Regions from separate parts of the Brevibacillus composti genome, predicted to be linked through region 2. Evidence: predicted binding sites of a transcription regulator. Region 2 holds the regulator's gene; the other holds the start of a gene.
What was found. Region 2 encodes Rex, which represses fermentation and respiration genes when NADH is low (regulators of the CRP and FNR family bind a similar motif). Its sites were predicted from a motif close to TTGTGAAATATTTCACAA; they were not measured.
Positions count from the first base shown of each region.

Region 1: a site for Rex is predicted at 1,986-2,003, ahead of JD108_RS02325 (cytochrome ubiquinol oxidase subunit I). Genes of this name have one in related genera too.

Region 1 is NZ_CP066308.1:424,444-432,964, reverse strand. Features, by position in the region: gene JD108_RS02330 (cytochrome d ubiquinol oxidase subunit II) at 1-609, opposite strand, end outside; gene JD108_RS02325 (cytochrome ubiquinol oxidase subunit I) at 628-1,941, opposite strand; gene JD108_RS02320 (ISLre2 family transposase) at 2,383-3,735, shown strand; SAM riboswitch class I at 4,079-4,184, shown strand; gene JD108_RS02315 (homocysteine synthase) at 4,269-5,573, shown strand; gene JD108_RS02310 (M73 family metallopeptidase) at 5,683-6,576, opposite strand; gene JD108_RS02305 (SipW-dependent-type signal peptide-containing protein) at 6,590-7,288, opposite strand; gene JD108_RS02300 (TasA family protein) at 7,365-7,886, opposite strand; gene sipW (signal peptidase I SipW) at 8,016-8,521, opposite strand, start outside.
Region 2 is NZ_CP066308.1:2,369,042-2,377,562, reverse strand. Features, by position in the region: gene JD108_RS12220 (tetratricopeptide repeat protein) at 1-349, shown strand, start outside; gene JD108_RS12215 (helicase C-terminal domain-containing protein) at 442-3,390, shown strand; gene JD108_RS12210 (ComEC/Rec2 family competence protein) at 3,432-4,331, shown strand; gene JD108_RS12205 (redox-sensing transcriptional repressor Rex) at 4,348-4,971, shown strand; gene JD108_RS12200 (amidohydrolase) at 4,989-6,290, shown strand; gene JD108_RS12195 (hypothetical protein) at 6,723-7,415, shown strand; gene JD108_RS12190 (cell wall elongation regulator TseB-like domain-containing protein) at 7,443-7,919, shown strand; gene JD108_RS12185 (hypothetical protein) at 8,081-8,521, shown strand, end outside.

The DNA of each region.
Region 1 (8,521 bases), 1.9 Mb from region 2:
GGCAAACGAGCGCAGCAGCTTGACCGCGGCGGTATCCTGGGCCCGCTTGGCGTAAAAGGTGAGGAAGCTCGCGCTGATGTAGAGCACGCTGACCAGCGCCAGCGCCACGACCGCCCACGAATAGGAGCTGGTGAGCAGCTTGCCCATATTCAGGACGATCTCTCCGCCAGCGGTCTGCTCGATATAGCCCCCTTCAGAGATGGTCAGGACCGTCGACAGCGAGGCTGGAATAAACAGGCCGGTCACCCCGTAGACGAACAGGTAGGCGGTGCTGTTCCGCGCTCCGTAATGGGCAAAGGCGTAGAAGGAGCCGCGCAGCGACTGCAGGATGAGAAAGATGCTCCCCGGCACCAGCAGGGCGGTTCCGTAGTAGTAGGCGGTATCCGGGAAAAAGCCGATCAACCCGACCATGAAGAAGATCAGAAATACGTTGGTCACCTCCCATACCGGCGACAGATAACGCTCGATGATCGCGCTGACGATGTGGTCGCGGCGGGTAATCTTGCAGAAAAACGAGAAGAACCCGGCGCCAAAGTCAATCGACGCGACGATAATGTAGCCGTACAGAAAGATCCACAGCACCGTAATCGCCAATGTTTCCAGAGACATGTCATTCCCTCCCTTCCGTTACTTGAGCTCCAGCTCCACCGGCTTGTTTTTAAACATACGCTTCAGCACCAGCGAGCAGACGATTGCCAGGAACGCGTACAAGAGGCTGAACAAAATCAGCATCTCCCCGACATTGTCTGCGGTCGTGGCCGCATGCTGGGTCTTCATGTAGCCGACGAGAATCCACGGCTGCCGGCCAATTTCGGAGAAAATCCACCCCAGCTCGATCGCCAGCATGGCCAGCGGAGCGCCCCAGAAGATGGCGTGGAGCAGCGCGCGGGGCACCTGCCCCTTTTTCCAGCGGCGCACGGCAAAGTAGAGAATCGGCACCGCCACCATGTACATCCCGATCAGGACCATGCCGTCAAAGAGATAGTGGATGAAAAGCGGCGGCCACAGCTCGCGCGGAATCTGATCCAGCCCCATTACCTCGCCGTTCGGCGATCCGGTCGCCAGGATGCTGAGCGCAAAAGGCAGCTTCAAAGCGCTTTTCACCTCCAGTGTCTCCGGGTCCAGCACCCCGCCCAGAATCAGCTCGGCCTGCGGCTTCGTCTCAAAATGCCACTCGGCGGCCGCCAGTTTGGCCGGTTGGTACTTTGCCAGATACTTTCCGGCGAAATCGCCGTACAAAGCGGTGCCAAAGGAGAACAAGAGCGCCAGCGCGACAGTGAAAGTAAGGGCCTTGCGGTGGTACTCATGGGCATGGCCTTTCAGCAACTTCCAGGCCGCAATCGCTGCCAGCACAAAGGCGGACGTGGCATACGAAGAGAGGATCATATGGCCCGCTTTGGTCGGTGTGGCGGGGTTGAACATCGCCGCCAGCGGCTGCACGTCGACGATCGTCCCGTCCACCAGGGTAAAGCCTTGGGGCGCGTTCATAAACGCATTCACGGTCATGATAAAAAAAGCGGACGCGGTCGAGCCGATGACGACCGGGATTGAGAACAGCCAGTGAATGTACGGGTTTTTAAAACGGTCCCAGGTATACAGGTAGATGCCCAAAAAAATCGCTTCAAAGAAAAAGGCAAAGGTCTCTAAAAACAGGGGCAGCGCGATCGCCTCTCCGGCTACCTTCATAAAGCTTGGCCACAATAGACTGAGCTGCATCCCGATGCACGTCCCCGTCACGACACCGACCGCTACCGTGACCGTAAAGCCTTTCACCCAGCGGCGTGCCATTAGGATATACATCGGGTCTTTGCGCCGGATGCCCAGCCACTCCGCGATCGAAATGATAATCGGAATCCCGACGCCCAAGGCCGCGAAAATGATGTGAAAGCCCAGGGTCAAAGACGTCAGGATGCGAGCGAGCATGGTATTGTCCAGTTCCATCGTTGTCTCCCCTTCCCGAAAAACAACTTATTCACTATGCATATGTGTGAATGTGATCACAATCACTTTTATTATATGGCTCCCGGGGGCCACAGGTTGTGAACAAGGGAGGACGAATTAGTTACGGATTCGGGGCGAATTGGTTACGGAAAAAAGGCGGAATGACAATTTGTTATTTTTACATACCTATTTACGAAAAGTAATTTATTTTTACTTATTCAGTAATGTATAATCGCCTTGTATCTAATTAGGAAAAGGAGGTTGGAAAGATGGCAGCTTGTGGATGCGGACAAACCAAGAATCCTAGTATGAGTAAAATGTTCGTGGGCAAACCGAAAAGAAATTTTTGAAGAAAAATCAGTTGGAGGGTATAGAAAAGGGCTTCTCTTCTTGGTAAAGTGTAAAGCGCCAAAACCAAACACACCAAGGAGGAGAAACCCTGTGAGCAAGTTTACCACGGAATTTCCCACAATGAAAGAGCTTGAAACGTTGTTGTTTCGAACGTTGCAGGAACAGTTCGCTGCCGGTATGGCTTATATTTTGGAAGCGTTGGACGAGTATCTGATGCATCAACGGGATCATTCACGCTTTCGGCTGAAGGACCAACGAGAAGTCCAGATCGACACGCTCTTTGGTACGGTTCGATTCAAACGGCGATTGTATCAGGATCGCGTGAAGGGTCAACATGTGTATTTGTTGGATCGTATGCTGGCCTTTGACGGGCGGGAGAAGCTAAGCCCGTTTTTGGAAGAGATAGCGATCGAATTTGCTAGCCAAGGCCCCTCGTACCGGGACAGCGCAAAACGCTTGGAAGCGTTACTGGGGTATCGGGTACTGAGCCATGAGGCCATTCGGGACAAACTAATCACGCGGGTTGAACAAGCATCAACCATCGTGTCGAAAGCGACCCGAAGGTCGGTTCGCGTATTGTTTGTGGAAGTGGATGGACTTTACACCTCATTGCAGAGGCAACGCCAGCGGGGAATGGAAAATCGAATGGCGATTGTGCACGAAGGATGGGAACAAGAGGGGGACCGAGTGCGGCTTAGGTCGAAACGCCATTACCTGCATACGACGAAGGGAGAGTTCTGGGAAGGGTTTGGCGACTTTCTGGTTCGTCATTACGACATGGATGAAAACACATGGATCGTAGTCAATGGGGATGGGGCCAATTGGATTGGAGAATGCGAATCCTACTTTCACCGCTGTATTTACACACTGGATCGCTTTCATGTGGCGCGAGAATTGCGCCGATTCCTGGGTCAGTTGCCAGAGACGTGGCAGACGGTAAGGCAGGCGTTGGCGGCCTTTGAAGCGGATATCTTGCTGGCGACAGTAGAGTCCGTACCGGAGGAAAAGATTCTGGAAGAGCACCGGAACGAATGGCGGAAATACGTGGCCTATTTACGGCGGCATCGAAGGCATCTTATCGACTATCGAAAGGTTCTGGGTGAAGCTGGTATCGACACGACGGGCATGCGTCCAATGGGGAGTGCGGAAGCGCAAATGCGGGTGATGGCAAAAAGGACCAAACGAGGCGGCTACAGTTGGAGTGTACGGGGAGTACAAGCGATGTTGCGAGCCATTATGGCACGACAAGAGGGAAGTCGTTTGAGCGGCCAGGCGATAGCGAAGAAGCAAGTGTTACAGCCCAACCCAATGGTCCGAGTGAAGGACTTGCTACGGGAAGTGAAAGAGCAGGCAAAAGGCTATATAAACGGGACGATCCGCCTGTTGCACGGGCCATATCAAAGCAGCCCTACCGGGCTGGCCTTAAAAGCCCTTCGCGGATGAGGCAAAAATCGAGTGGAAGAAAGGAATCATACAAAAATAAAACGCTTTCAAGAAGAGGAAACCAGAAGTCTTATTTTGGAGACAAAAAAATCCTGCCCACTATGGCTTGACTCACACAGAATCCTAATGGAAATTGCGATGGTACACACACAACGATTAAAAAAGACGAAGGCATGGAGCGGAGTACATATCCGCTGCTGACTCACAGACAGAAGGGAGATCTGACAAAGATCTCCCTTTTTTAAATCACGAAAATCCACCCATATTAGTCGGGAATATTTGATTGACCTCTCGTCTTCGCCGCACTATAATAGCAGATAAGCAAGATTAGAAAATTTCAAACATTTCATCAAGAGTGGTGGAGGGACAGGCCCGATGAAACCCGGCAACCTGCGGTCGATCCGCATGGTGCCAATTCCTGCAGAATCAGTGATTCTGAGAGATGAAGCCGCGCGGTATGCCCGAAGCCTTTTCCCTCTCAGGAAAAGGCTTTGTTTTTTCTAAATACAAATGGATGAGAGGAAGAGATGACCATGTCAGATCAAAAACAGTGGAAGCCGGAAACCCTTGCCCTGCACGGAGGACAGCAGGTGGATCCTGTCACGGGATCACGGGCCGTGCCCATCTACCAGACGACCTCGTACGTATTCCGCGATACCGAACATGCCGCCAATCTGTTCGCGCTGAAGGAATTCGGCAACATCTACACCCGCATCATGAATCCCACCCAGGATGTTTTCGAGCAGCGTGTCGCCCTGCTGGAGGGCGGCGTCGGCGCGCTGGCCACATCCTCCGGGCAAGCGGCGATTACGTTTGCCATTTTGAATATCGCAGGAGCCGGCGATGAGATCGTCTCTTCCAGCCATCTGTACGGCGGCACCTACAATCTGTTTGCCCATACGCTGTCGAAGCTGGGGATTACGGTCCATTTCGTAGACCCGTCTGATCCCGAAAATTTCCGGGCGAAAATCAACGAGAAAACCAAAGCCCTCTTCACCGAGACGATTGGCAACCCGCGAATCGACGTCGCCGATCTGGAAGCCATCGCCGCCATCGCTCATGAAAACGGCGTTCCGTTGATCGTTGACAATACCTTCGCGACGCCATTGCTCTGCCGTCCGTTTGACCATGGCGCCGACATCGTGGTTCACTCCACGACGAAATTCATCGGTGGTCACGGCACCGCGATCGGCGGAATCATCGTCGATTCCGGCAAATTTGACTGGAACAACGGCAAATTCCCTGGACTGACCACGCCGGACCCGAGCTATCACGGCGTCGTCTTTACCGAAGCGGTCGGCCCGCTGGCCTACATCATCAAGGCCCGCGTACAGCTTCAGCGCGACATCGGCGCTGCTGTCGCACCGTTTAACGCCTTTTTGTTCCTGCAAGGACTGGAGACGCTGCATCTGCGTATGGAGCGTCACAGCCAAAATACGTTGGCTGTGGCCCGTTTCCTGCAGGATCATCCGGCTGTGGAATGGGTCAATTACCCCGGTCTGGAAAGCAGCCCGTACTACCCGCTCACTCAAAAATACTTGCCAAAAGGCGCAGGCGCCCTCCTCACCTTCGGCATTCGCGGCGGCGTCGAGGAAGGGAAAAAGCTGATCGAATCCCTCCAGCTTTTCTCCCATCTGGCCAACGTCGGCGATTCCAAATCACTGGTCATCCACCCGGCGAGCACCACGCACCAGCAGATGACCGCGGAAGAGCAGCTCGCTGCAGGTGTGACGCCCGGGCTGATTCGCCTCTCCATCGGCACGGAGGCGATCGACGATATTATTGGCGATTTGGAGCAGGCTTTGCAGGCGGCGGTTACCGCCAAGAGCGTCCAATAAAAGAGGAAGGCTTCGCGAGCTTTGGGCGGAGCCTTCCCCTCACGCAAAAACACACCTCCTTCCGGCTTTGTGCCGGCGAGCGGAGGTGTGTTTTTTTGCGCCCTGCTTCCTAATTCGCCCGGTTGCCCTGCTGGCGCACCGCGAATTCCTTTCCACAGACAGCCGTACTCCCTGTATAGACCACAGCCTTGTAGACGCCATCTGTCACGACCGGATAGTCACGCGTGGAAAAGCCGGCCTGATAGTGATTCCCGTTTCGATCGAGTGTGCCATTTTCACGAGAAAAAGTATAGCTCACCGTTCCGCCTCCCACCGCAGGTCCCGTGATCTCCAGGCGGACATCGCCTTCCGGGTGCGGCTTCACGTCCTTGAGCTGGAATTTGATCGGCACCGCGGAACCCTGGTGGAGGGCGAATTGGTTGTTGGCAAACGGCGGGAGAAAACATCCTGCCTGCTGCTGAAGGGACTCCGCATGAAAGACTAGCTGCAGCGCTCCGCTTGCCTGCTGATAGCGATTGTCCGCGGAAAGCGGAATCTGGTAATTGATTTTGTAGTAGTGAATCTCTTTGGCTGCCAGAAAAATATCCCGCGTCCCGGGAGTAATGCTGATCCAGGTTTTTCCCTGATCGGTAGAGTACGCATAGGACACTCGCAGATCCTGGGCCGGATCCACCCCGGTGAACGGAATCGGACCGTTTGCGACACCGCCCCTGATCTCATACTTCAGATCGGCGGCTTTGTGGTTGCGGAGCTGGAATGTCTCCGTACCCCGATCCCCGGGAGCCAGCCTGTCGATCGGGAGGCTTACCGTACCTGTCGCCTCCGTAAAGCGAATCTCCTCGTTTTCCACCGCAATCCCCAGCTCTCCCGCCGTAAAGATAATTTTCCCCTCTCCTGTACTGTCGCGTAACGCTCCCAGCGTAGCTCCTCCCGTGAAAAGCCCCAACACGAGCACAATCAGCAGGGAGAGAAGCATCCATACTTTATATCGCGCCAGAGACACGCCCGTATCCCGCTTAGTCGTTATTCCGCACCTGTTCCGCGTAGAAGCCGAAGTCGAAGATGAAGTTCTTTCCTTGCAGCTCATTGCCTGCGGATCTGTCCAGCGTCACCTCAAACGTAATGTTGAGCGGGCCGGAGGGATCGGACTGGAGCACCAATTCCTCGACGACACCGGCATACCCCTCGCCGATCAGATCCCTGAGCACGCCGTCAAAAATCAAGGTATCGCTGTCGGGATTGGAGATTTTCACATGCGCCTTATCGATAAACTCTTCGTAGGCCGCACCCGCAATTTCTCCCGTCACCGTCCGGGTATCTCTGCCATTGCGAAGTGTCTGGGTGTAGGACTCTCTTACGGTGGCTTTGACCCCCGTCAGTTTGGCGTCGAGACTTCCTGTATTGGAGAGAATCATCGTCCGCTTCACTTTGTCCCCAGGCGCCCAGCCGCCGATCACCTCGCCGCTTGGGCGCAGCTCGGTCTTGTCATAGGGGTGATTCCCATCCGGATCGAGGAAGTCCGAGTAGAACATCGGACCCTGCAGATAGTCTCCATGGTTGCGGGCTGCGTTCAAATTGATGGTTCCTGCGGTAAATTCATTGCCTTCATTGGCCGCCGTATCCGTAAACAGCGCGAAGGTGACACCGCCAACTGCCAGTCCCACTGTCAGTAATCCAGCCATGGACAGGGCGACTATTTTTTTCCTCGCATTCATGCAATACCCTCCTACCGGTTACTCGTATTGAGTGAAAAAAGGGCGGTGACTTCCACCACCCTTTTCAGCTATAAGATTAATCCCAAGCAGTCGGACCGTCGCCGGCAGCGTTCGTATTGTTGCGCGCCTGTACGGCTTTTATAGCAATCGATGCCGTTCCGGTGGCTTCTTGATACTCATTTCCTGCTTCCAGGGGGAAGTTGTAGCTGACATCGAAGGTAGCTTCCCCGCCCGCAGGGATGAGCACCGTGTCGCCATCCAGCGTCAATGTGAGGGGGGTGTCACCTTCAAACAGAGCGCCCGTCGTCGTTGTGTTGTCTGTGTCAATGGCTACCCACGCATCCAGGGAACCCGTGTTTCTGATGGTCAGCTGTTCGTTTTCGCTGTCTCCAGGAGCCAGGTTGTCGAAGTACACGGTGTAGTCAAAAGCAGCGCCGCCGGTTACATCCTCAATGGTGAGCGTCCCTGCCGTAAAGGTGTTGCCTTCATTGGCCGCCGTGTCCGAGAAGAGGGCGAACGTGCCGCCGCCAATCAGTGCCGCTCCCAGAGCCGTGGAAGCCAATGCCATACCGAATTTGCCTTTGAGTCCCAGTTTCATGGAAAAATTCCTCCTAATAAATGATTTCTTGGTTTATTTAGAACCTCTCACGCAAAACCAGTGTGTATCATTTGCGTCTACTCCTGTATTTCTTGCGAGAAGATTCCTAACGTAGGGAAGCTGAGGTTTTTACCCGATTGGTTCTTTTGACGCCTCTTTCTCTTTTTCCATTTGCGCGATCGTCCGCCAGAGGCTGATCATCTGCGAGAGGATGAGGTAGACCCCGGGAACGATCAGAAAAAGCGCGATCCCTGCTTTGGATTTCAAAAAGTTGAGAATGAAGCCCAGGTAAGGGACAGTCAGGTCGGCATACACGCCGACTACATGCGAAGCGGGAACGGGAGAGGAGTCGGGCGCGTCGTTGTTATCTCCTTTGGTGATAAAGTGAAGCTCTGAATCGATGGTCTTGACTTCGAGAATGCGGTGGGTAATCAGGACGCTGGCGTTGTCTGCGGACTTGAAGGTGATCACGTCACCGACCTGCAGCGACTGGGGATCGGGTTTGGGTGTCACCGCGATGACGGATCCCGTCTGAATCCCGGGCTCCATCGAACCGGAGAGAACCGTGAGCAGCTCTTTGCCCATGATCGTAGGCGATCCTCCGGTCCATTTGGCGGAGAGAGCAAAAGCAAGCA
Region 2 (8,521 bases):
CAGGGTGGAAGAAGCGCTGGAAACATTCCGCGCGATTCTGCTGACCGAGCGCGAACACCGTCTGGCTCAGTCCGGCATGATTACCGCCTACGAATGGATGGGAGACATCCAGGCAGCCAAAAAATTGGCCAAACCCTTTCTGGATGATCCGGACACCTATGTACGCTCCTTGGGTTGCTACCACCTCGGACGGATCGCCATGGCCGAGGAAAATTGGCGGCTCGCCGAGCAGTATTTCCGCAGGGTGCTGCCGCATAGCGACCATTTTCGCGAAATCCCGTTTTATCTGCAAATGTGTGCGAACAAACTGGGAGAGCCCGCCACGGAACGCGAACTCTTTCACCCGTAAGCAGGCGTGAGCAGGAAATTTCCCGGTCTTTGCCGAATTGTAGGGGAGCGGACTTACGAACACAGACCGCGAACGTACGAGGTGACCACAGATTGAATCGTTTCATCGTAGTAGATTTTGAGACCACGGGGAGCCATCCGAGGCACGGGGACAGTATCATCCAAATCGGTGCTGTTACGATTGACGACAGTATTGTGACCGAGTCATTTTCCACCCTGATCAATCCCGGACAGGCGATCCCGCCTTTTATTCAACAACTGACTGGCATCAGCGACGAGATGGTAGCGGATGCTCCCACCCTGGAGGAGATTCTGCCCCGTTTTCTTCCGATGTTGGAAGGGCGGACCTTTGTCGCCCATAATGCCAGCTTTGATCTGCAATTCCTGCAAGAAGCCCTGCTGAGCCAGGGCTATTATACGTTTGACGGATATGTGCTGGACACCGTAGAGCTCTCCCGCTTTTTGCTTCCCATGCAGGGAAGCTATCGGCTCGGGGAATTGGCGGACGATCTGCAAATCGAACATGATCGGCCCCATCAGGCTGACAGCGATGCGATGGCGACGGCCGGGTTATTTTTGCACCTGCTGGATATTCTGGAGCAGCTGCCATTGGTGACGATCCAGCGCTTGCAGATGCTGGTCGCTTCCTTCCGCTCGGACTTGTCCGAGCTGCTTCGGTATGTCGAGATGAAAAAATGGTCATCCGTAGAAGGGTTTGCGGAGGAGGGGCTGGAGGGCGGCGGAGAAAATCAGCCGCTGGACGAATCGGCCACAGGGAGACGGCAAATGCCTGCGGAGTCGGATAAGTGGGACATTTACAGACAGCTGGCTTTGCGAAAAAGACCGGAGCGCCTGCGCGCTTCTCTCAAGCGAGAAGAGCGGGTGACCACGCCTTTTGACGAGGTGGTCGAACAGATGATCGCGGAGAAGGCCGCCATTGCGCAAAATCTCCCGGGGTACCAGCGCAGAGAGGCGCAGGAATCGATGATGCGGGCGATCTTTGAGGCGATGGAATCGGGCTCCCACCTGCTGGTTGAAGCGGGGACGGGCACGGGAAAATCGCTGGCCTACCTGCTCCCGTCCATCCTTTGGGCAAAACAGCACGGCGAGCCCGTGATCATCAGCACGAACACGATTCAGCTGCAGGAGCAGCTTTTTCACAAGGAAATCCCCGCCTTGACGCAGTCTTTGCCCTTTTCCTTTCGCGCATCTACCCTGAAAGGCCGGGGCAATTACCTCTGCTTGCGCAAATTTGAGCAGAGCCTGGACGAAGCAACCGAAGGAAGCAGCCAAGAACTGCTCATGGTCAAAGGGCAGATGGTCGCCTGGCTGACGCAGACTGAGACCGGGGATGTGGAAGAATTAAGCATGCCTGCGGCGGGTCAGCAATATTGGCAGCAGGTGAAAAGCGATACGGAATCATGCCTCCACCGAAAATGTCCCTGGTTTAGCCGCTGCTACTATTTCCAGGCGCGGGAGAAGGCAAATGAAGCCGACCTCTTGATCGTCAACCACGCGCTGCTGGTCAGCGACCTGCAGGCCGAACATCGCATTTTGCCTGCGCATGACATCGTCGTCATCGACGAGGCTCACCATCTGGAAGACGTGGCGACGCACCACATGGGCAAGCAGTTCTCCACCACCCAGCTCTTGTTCCTGCTGGACAGGGCCAATCCATCCGAAGGCAGCTTCCTGAAACGCTTTGCCGAGGAACTGTATGATCATTCTTCGGATGAGGGACGCGATGAGGTCCGCGCGACGATCGGAAAGCTGCAGAAGGCATTTCCGCCGCTGAGAGACAAGGCGCTTCAACTGACCCAGCTTATCTACCAGTGGGCAGCAGACCGGGGAGAAGAGACCTCCGACACGGGCCGGGACACCGTCCGCTACCGGATCAGCTCCTTTTCCGGCAAGCATGAGCGCATTCGCAAAACGGCACGGCGAGTCATGGAGGAGATGGGAGTCTTTGCGGGCGATCTGGACGCGCTGCTGCGCCGGATGCCCGCAGGAGAACAGCAGTCTTTCGAACTGAGCAGCCTGTTTACCGATGTGAGCGGACTGGTCAAAGAATGGCAGGCAGTTCTGGAGATGATCCACTTTTTCCTGCTGGAGGCGCAGGACGAATACGTCAGCTGGATGGAAATTGAATCGCGAACACCGAAGAAGCAGGTGTTTTTCTATGCCGCGCCACTGGATATCGCGAGCAACCTGGAGGAGCCTCTGTTTGCCGAACGGCGCAGCGTCATCCTCACCTCGGCGACCCTGACGGTCAAAGACAGCTTTTCCTACATCCTGGAGCGCATGGGACTGGACCAGCTCCCGGAGCATCGCGTCCGCACCCTGCTGCTGCCTTCTCCCTTTTCCTACGAAAAACAGGGGCTGCTGCTGATCCCTTCCGATCTTCCTCTCCTGGGAAAAGAGAGTGAACAGCATTATCTGGAGGCGGTCATTCAAGGCTGTGTGGATACGGTTCGAGCCGCGAACGGGCGGACGATGATCCTGTTTACCTCCTACTCGATGCTGAGGCAAGTTTATCAGGGGATGAAGGAGCAGCTGGGAGAGGAAGGGTATACGCTGCTCGGCCACGGCATCGACAGCAATAACCGGACCAAGCTGGTGCGGCTCTTTCAGCGGGAAGCCAAAACGGTGCTGCTCGGCACAAGCAGCTTTTGGGAAGGGGTGGACATCCCCGGAGAAGCCTTGAGCTGCCTGGTCATCGTCCGGCTGCCGTTTACCCCGCCCAATCACCCGGTCTACCAGGCACGGGCGGAGAGGCTCAAAGAGCGGGGCAAGAACGCTTTTATGTCGCTGGCATTGCCGCAGGCCGTCATCCAGTTCAAACAGGGCGTGGGACGCCTGATCCGCCATCACGAGGATCGCGGTGCCGTCATCGTACTCGATGCCCGGATCGTTGAATCTCGCTACGGCCGCTCCTTTTTAAAATCCCTGCCGCCGTTTGATGTGCGCACCGGTCCCTGGACTTCGCTGCGCGAAGAGATCCGTCCCTATCTGGAGGGCATGCAATCCTTGTCTGACTCATAAAATGAAGCAATAGTCTCTCAGGGATCTAGGTGATAAAATAAATGCTATGGAAAGCGGGAAGAGCTTGGCTGTTGGTGATGGCTGTCCTGATTTTGTTGCTGCCCGGCTGCTCGATCGACGACCATTTACAAAAAACGGTGAAGGTGGAGGACCCGTTCGCAAGTGAAGACGAGCGTGACTTTATCGGCCTTGTCATTTATTATCTGGAATTGGCGCATGGCGAAAGTATATTGATACGCTTGCCAAGCGGAAAGCACATGCTGGTCGATACCGGCAGTGCCGAAGATTGGCCGCGGTTATTTAAAGAATTGACAGATCGGCGCATCACCCGGCTGGAGTATGTCGTTCTGACCAATGATCAGCCGGAGCATGCGGGCGGCTTTGCTTTTTTGGCGGAGCGCTTTCCGATGGAAAAGGTGATATTGCCCAAGCTGATCGAGCTGCCCATCCAAAAGGCGACGATGCTCCGGCCGGGCAAACATGTGCAGACTGTGGTTGACGGAGATGTGGTCAAATTGGACAGCGAAGTCGTGATGGAGGTGCTCCATCCCAGCGAGCCGCTGTTTCTCTCGCCGCAGGACAATTCGCTGGTCTTCCAGCTGCGGCACGGGGAGCTGCCGTTTTTATTCGTCAGCGGGATCAATGAAAAAGCCGAGGGGCGGCTGCTGGAAAAGCATAAGGAGCGCTTGAAGGCGGCTGTCCTGAAGGTAGCCGATCAAGGCAGCAACCAGGCCACGACGCAGCCGTTTTTAAGCAGAGTAGACCCGCAGGTGGCCGTGATCTTGACCGCCCAGACCAAAGATGAGAGCCGCCTGGGCCAGGAAGAAGTGCTGGAGCGGCTGGGCGAGTCATGGGCGGAGACCTATCTCACCAGTCAGGACGGAACCATTGTCATCTTTTCCAACGGGAAGGATTACCGCATTTTGAAACGAAAAAAATAAGGAGGATCGACCGTACGTGGCCAAAAGTGAAAAGATTTCGGAAGCTGTAGTGCGTCGCTTGCCGATCTATCTGCGCTACCTAAGTTACTTGCAGCAAGTGGGCGTAGCGACGGTGTCCTCCCAGCAGATGGGCAAAAATCTGGATGTCAATCCGGCGCAGATCAGAAAAGATCTTTCCTCCTTTGGGGATTTCGGCAAAAAAGGGATCGGGTACGACGTCAACTATCTGGTGGAAAAAATCCGGCAGATTTTAAAGTTAAACGAAGAAATTCGGGTGGCATTGATCGGAGCGGGCCATTTGGGACACGCCATCAGCAACTACAATGCGCATGTGGAAGATTACATGCGGATCGCCGCCATCTTTGACAATGATCCGGCGAAATGCGGAAAAGTGCTGGCGGGCATCACGATTCAGCCGCTGGAAGAGCTGGTTGAAACCGTACAGCGCCAAAAGATCCGGCTGGCGATTATCACGGTACCGGCATCTGCCGCCCAGTCGGTGGCCAACCTTCTATTGGAAGCAGGGATTGAAGGCATTCTCAATTTTGCGCCGACCACGATCCGGGCGGACCGGGACGTGCGCATCCACTACGCAGACGTGACATCCAGCCTGCAGAGCCTTGCCTATTATTTAACATAGAGAACGGAGTGTGCGAATTGAACAAAAAGACAATCTTAACACATGCGACAGTAATCACCGTCAACGGACAAAACGAAGTGATTTCGGACGGGGCTGTCGGCTACGAAGGCAGTGTCATCACCTATGTCGGTCCGACTCCGGAAGATCTCAGCGGCTATGACGAAGTGATTGATCTCAAAGGAAACTATCTGCTCCCGGGACTGGTCAATACGCATGGCCACGTAGGAATGTCCCTGCTGCGCGGCTATGCGGATGACTTGCCGCTGCAGCAATGGCTGGAAGACAAGATGTGGCCCCTGGAGGCTCAATTCACGTCCGATCATGTGAAATGGGGCACATACATATCCTTGATCGAGATGATCCGAACCGGAACGACGACGTTCGTGGATATGTACGACCATATGGATGAAGTGGCAAAAGCGGTGGAAGCCTCCGGGATGAGAGCCAGACTCTGCCGGGGGATGATCGGGCTTTGCTCGGAGGAGGAGCGCGCGGCCAAGCTGCGCGAATCGGTCGCCTTTGCGCGCAATTGGCATAACCAGGCGGATGGACGGATCACGGTCATGATGGCGCCGCATGCTCCTTATACCTGCCCGCCATCGTTCATCAGCCAAATCGTGGATAAAGCGGAGGAGCTGGACCTGCCGATCCACATCCACATGTCGGAGACCGCATGGGAAGTTGGACAGAACGTGAAGGATTACGGCGTACGCCCGGTTGCCCACCTGGAGAATCTCGGTGTCTTCAATCGTCCGACACTGCTGGCTCATGCCGTTCATCTCACGGATGAAGAGATCGATGTCTTGGCAAACTATCAGGTAAAGGTGTCCCATAATGTCGTCAGCAACCTGAAGCTGGCCAGCGGTGTAGCCCCCGTGCCAAAAATGCTCGCCAAGGGGATCAGCGTATCGCTCGGAACGGACAGCAGTGCAAGCAACAACAACCTCAATCTGTTCGAGGAATTGAAGCTGGCAGCTATTCTGCACAAAGGCGTCAATCATGACCCTGTGGCTGTGCCAGCTGATGCCGCCTTGCGGATGGCGACGCGTTACGGTGCGGATGGCGTGTTTCAGGCTGAATCGCTGGGATCGATTGAGGTGGGCAAACAGGCCGACCTGATCGTCTTGAACAGCCACCAGGCGCATTTCCATCCTGCTCACGATCCGGTCTCCCACGTGGTGTACGCCGCCAATGGGCGCGACGTGACAGATACGATCGTGGCCGGCAGCTTCTTGATGCGCAACGGAGAACTGCTGACCGTGGATGAAGAACGCGCGATCTATGAAGTCAACCGCATGTTTCAACAGCTCAATCGCTAAAGGCAAAGTGCATGCGGGTGCTTGCAGGACGCGAGGCGAGTACGTGTGTAAGGAAAAGGCTCCTGCCCATGGGTGACAGGAGAAAAGAGTTGTGTAGGTGTAGGTAGAGAGATTTTGATTGGCCACCTTGCCGACTTATTTTCGCCATACTTCGGTGAGGGAGGTATGCCGAAATTCCAGTGTGGATGAGTGAGACGATGCTCGTAGAGGTGAAGATAATGCTGCCCACGAGACGCGATAATCCTGCAGCATCGCCCCTAAAAGGTCAGGAGATGTCGTTTGGTTTGACAGCTTCACGCGCTCACCTCCTCGGGGTGTACTTGTAGTATGGCCTCCCTGTGCCCGCGTATGTTTAGCAAGTTTTCCGTCCCGTTCTAAAACCTTCCCATCGTTCATACGCATAAGGAAAAACGGGGACAGGAGTGAAGGGACTTGTATCTGAAGCCCAAACAACTTTGGTGGTTGCCGACCATTTTTCTCGTCCTGTTTACCTTAGGCGCGCTGATTGGACAACTCCACAACCGCTTGGACATACAAGAGGCCTCCGTGATATCGCCCGCGCAGCGGGAGGAGGCCGACCGTCAGATGATCGCCAGCCTATTGGATCAACTGACCGGTGATCGGGAACGTGCGTTTTCCGTATTGATGAAGGAACATGTGTTGAGCGGCACATACAAAGGAGAACAATTTCACTTGAACGGCGATATCTCCGGCCACAGCTTCGAACTGGTGCGGGAGGATGAACAAGTGCAGGTAAAAATAGACGGCGAGCCCCAGGATCATCAGGGCTTGCCGTACTCCCTCTATACGCCGCATCAGCACGCGACCATCTTGAAGACCAAACTGAAGCATATCACTTTGCTTCCGGTAACGGACGGTTCGGGCCAAGGGTGGCAGGGCTATCGGCTGACGGTGCCCGCCCAGGAGATCACGGATTTGCTGGGACTTTGGCTGGGACCTTCGTTTTCGATTCAGGATCTGACCCCCCGCCTGGCCAAACAGATTGCGGTGGAATATCAATTATGGTACGATGGACCGACCCGTGAATTGCGGCAATTGGAAGTCTATTTGCAAATGGAGACCTCGGCCGGACTGAAACGGGATCAGCTTCGTTTTCAGTTATAGGGCGGAGGAGATAAAGGAGTTAGACCCGTGTATTGGAGAATCATCGCAGGAGTCTTTGCAATCTTGCTGGTCGTCGGCCTCAGCTCGGCTTACCACCTGGGATCGACAGTCGTGGGCAAGCAAAAAGACTTTGAAAGTCAGGTCAGACAATGGGTGCAAGAGCGTACGACGATCGCGCAGATCGCCACAATTGACGAGTACCGCGGCAAGGAATCCTACGCCGTCGTCACCGGAGTAAACAAGGCGGGCACGCCCGTGATCGTCTGGATGACTGCCGATACGATCGCCTTTGATACGATGGAGCGAATGGTGACGCGGGAAAGTGTAGAAGCGGCTGTGAAAAAGGGTTTTCCCCAGGGGGAAATCTATCGGATCGTCGCGGGCATTGACGGGGAGAAACGCTTCTGGGAAGTGACGGTCCGCGACGAGGAAGGCCGCTTCCACTATTTGCATTACGATCTGTATACAGGCGCCTTGCTCACCTCCTATGTCATCCACTCGTAAAGATTGCGGATTCGCAAGCGGAATAGAAAAGCTCTTCCGATCAGGAGGGGCTTTTTTCGTTTCCATCCAACAACTGTAAGGAAAAAATGATAGACGGATATGATATACTGGAGCCGTTGACTCGGTTGAACGAAAGGTATTGTAGAATAGGAGGAGAAGCTGTGCAATTGCGTAAGAATGCCATTGGACTCTCATTGCTGGCGACGCTGATTCTCTTGTTCGGCGGTTGGTTCTTGTACCAAAAACTTGAGGTAGAACAGCCAATCCGCGACCAGATTGGCCGTTTTCAATCTGCTGAGCTGGTAGAATTGCATGCGGGCAAGCACAATATTCACATAGATTTGAAAGTGACAAACCCGGAGCTGTTTCCGCAGGAATACCGTCAATTGCTGAAGGAAGCGAAAGAGCTTGCGGGGAACAAACAGATTGAAGTGACACTGGCCAACCAATCGGAGGAGCTGGAACAGGTCTGGATGAAGGGGCTTTTCTCGTTTACGGAAGCCGTAGATTTGCACCAGTACAGCCGCATCCCGCAAATGGTGAGCGAATGGAAAGAGGCGTATAAGCTGGATCAGGCGCTGGCGCAGATGGATGGCGAACAT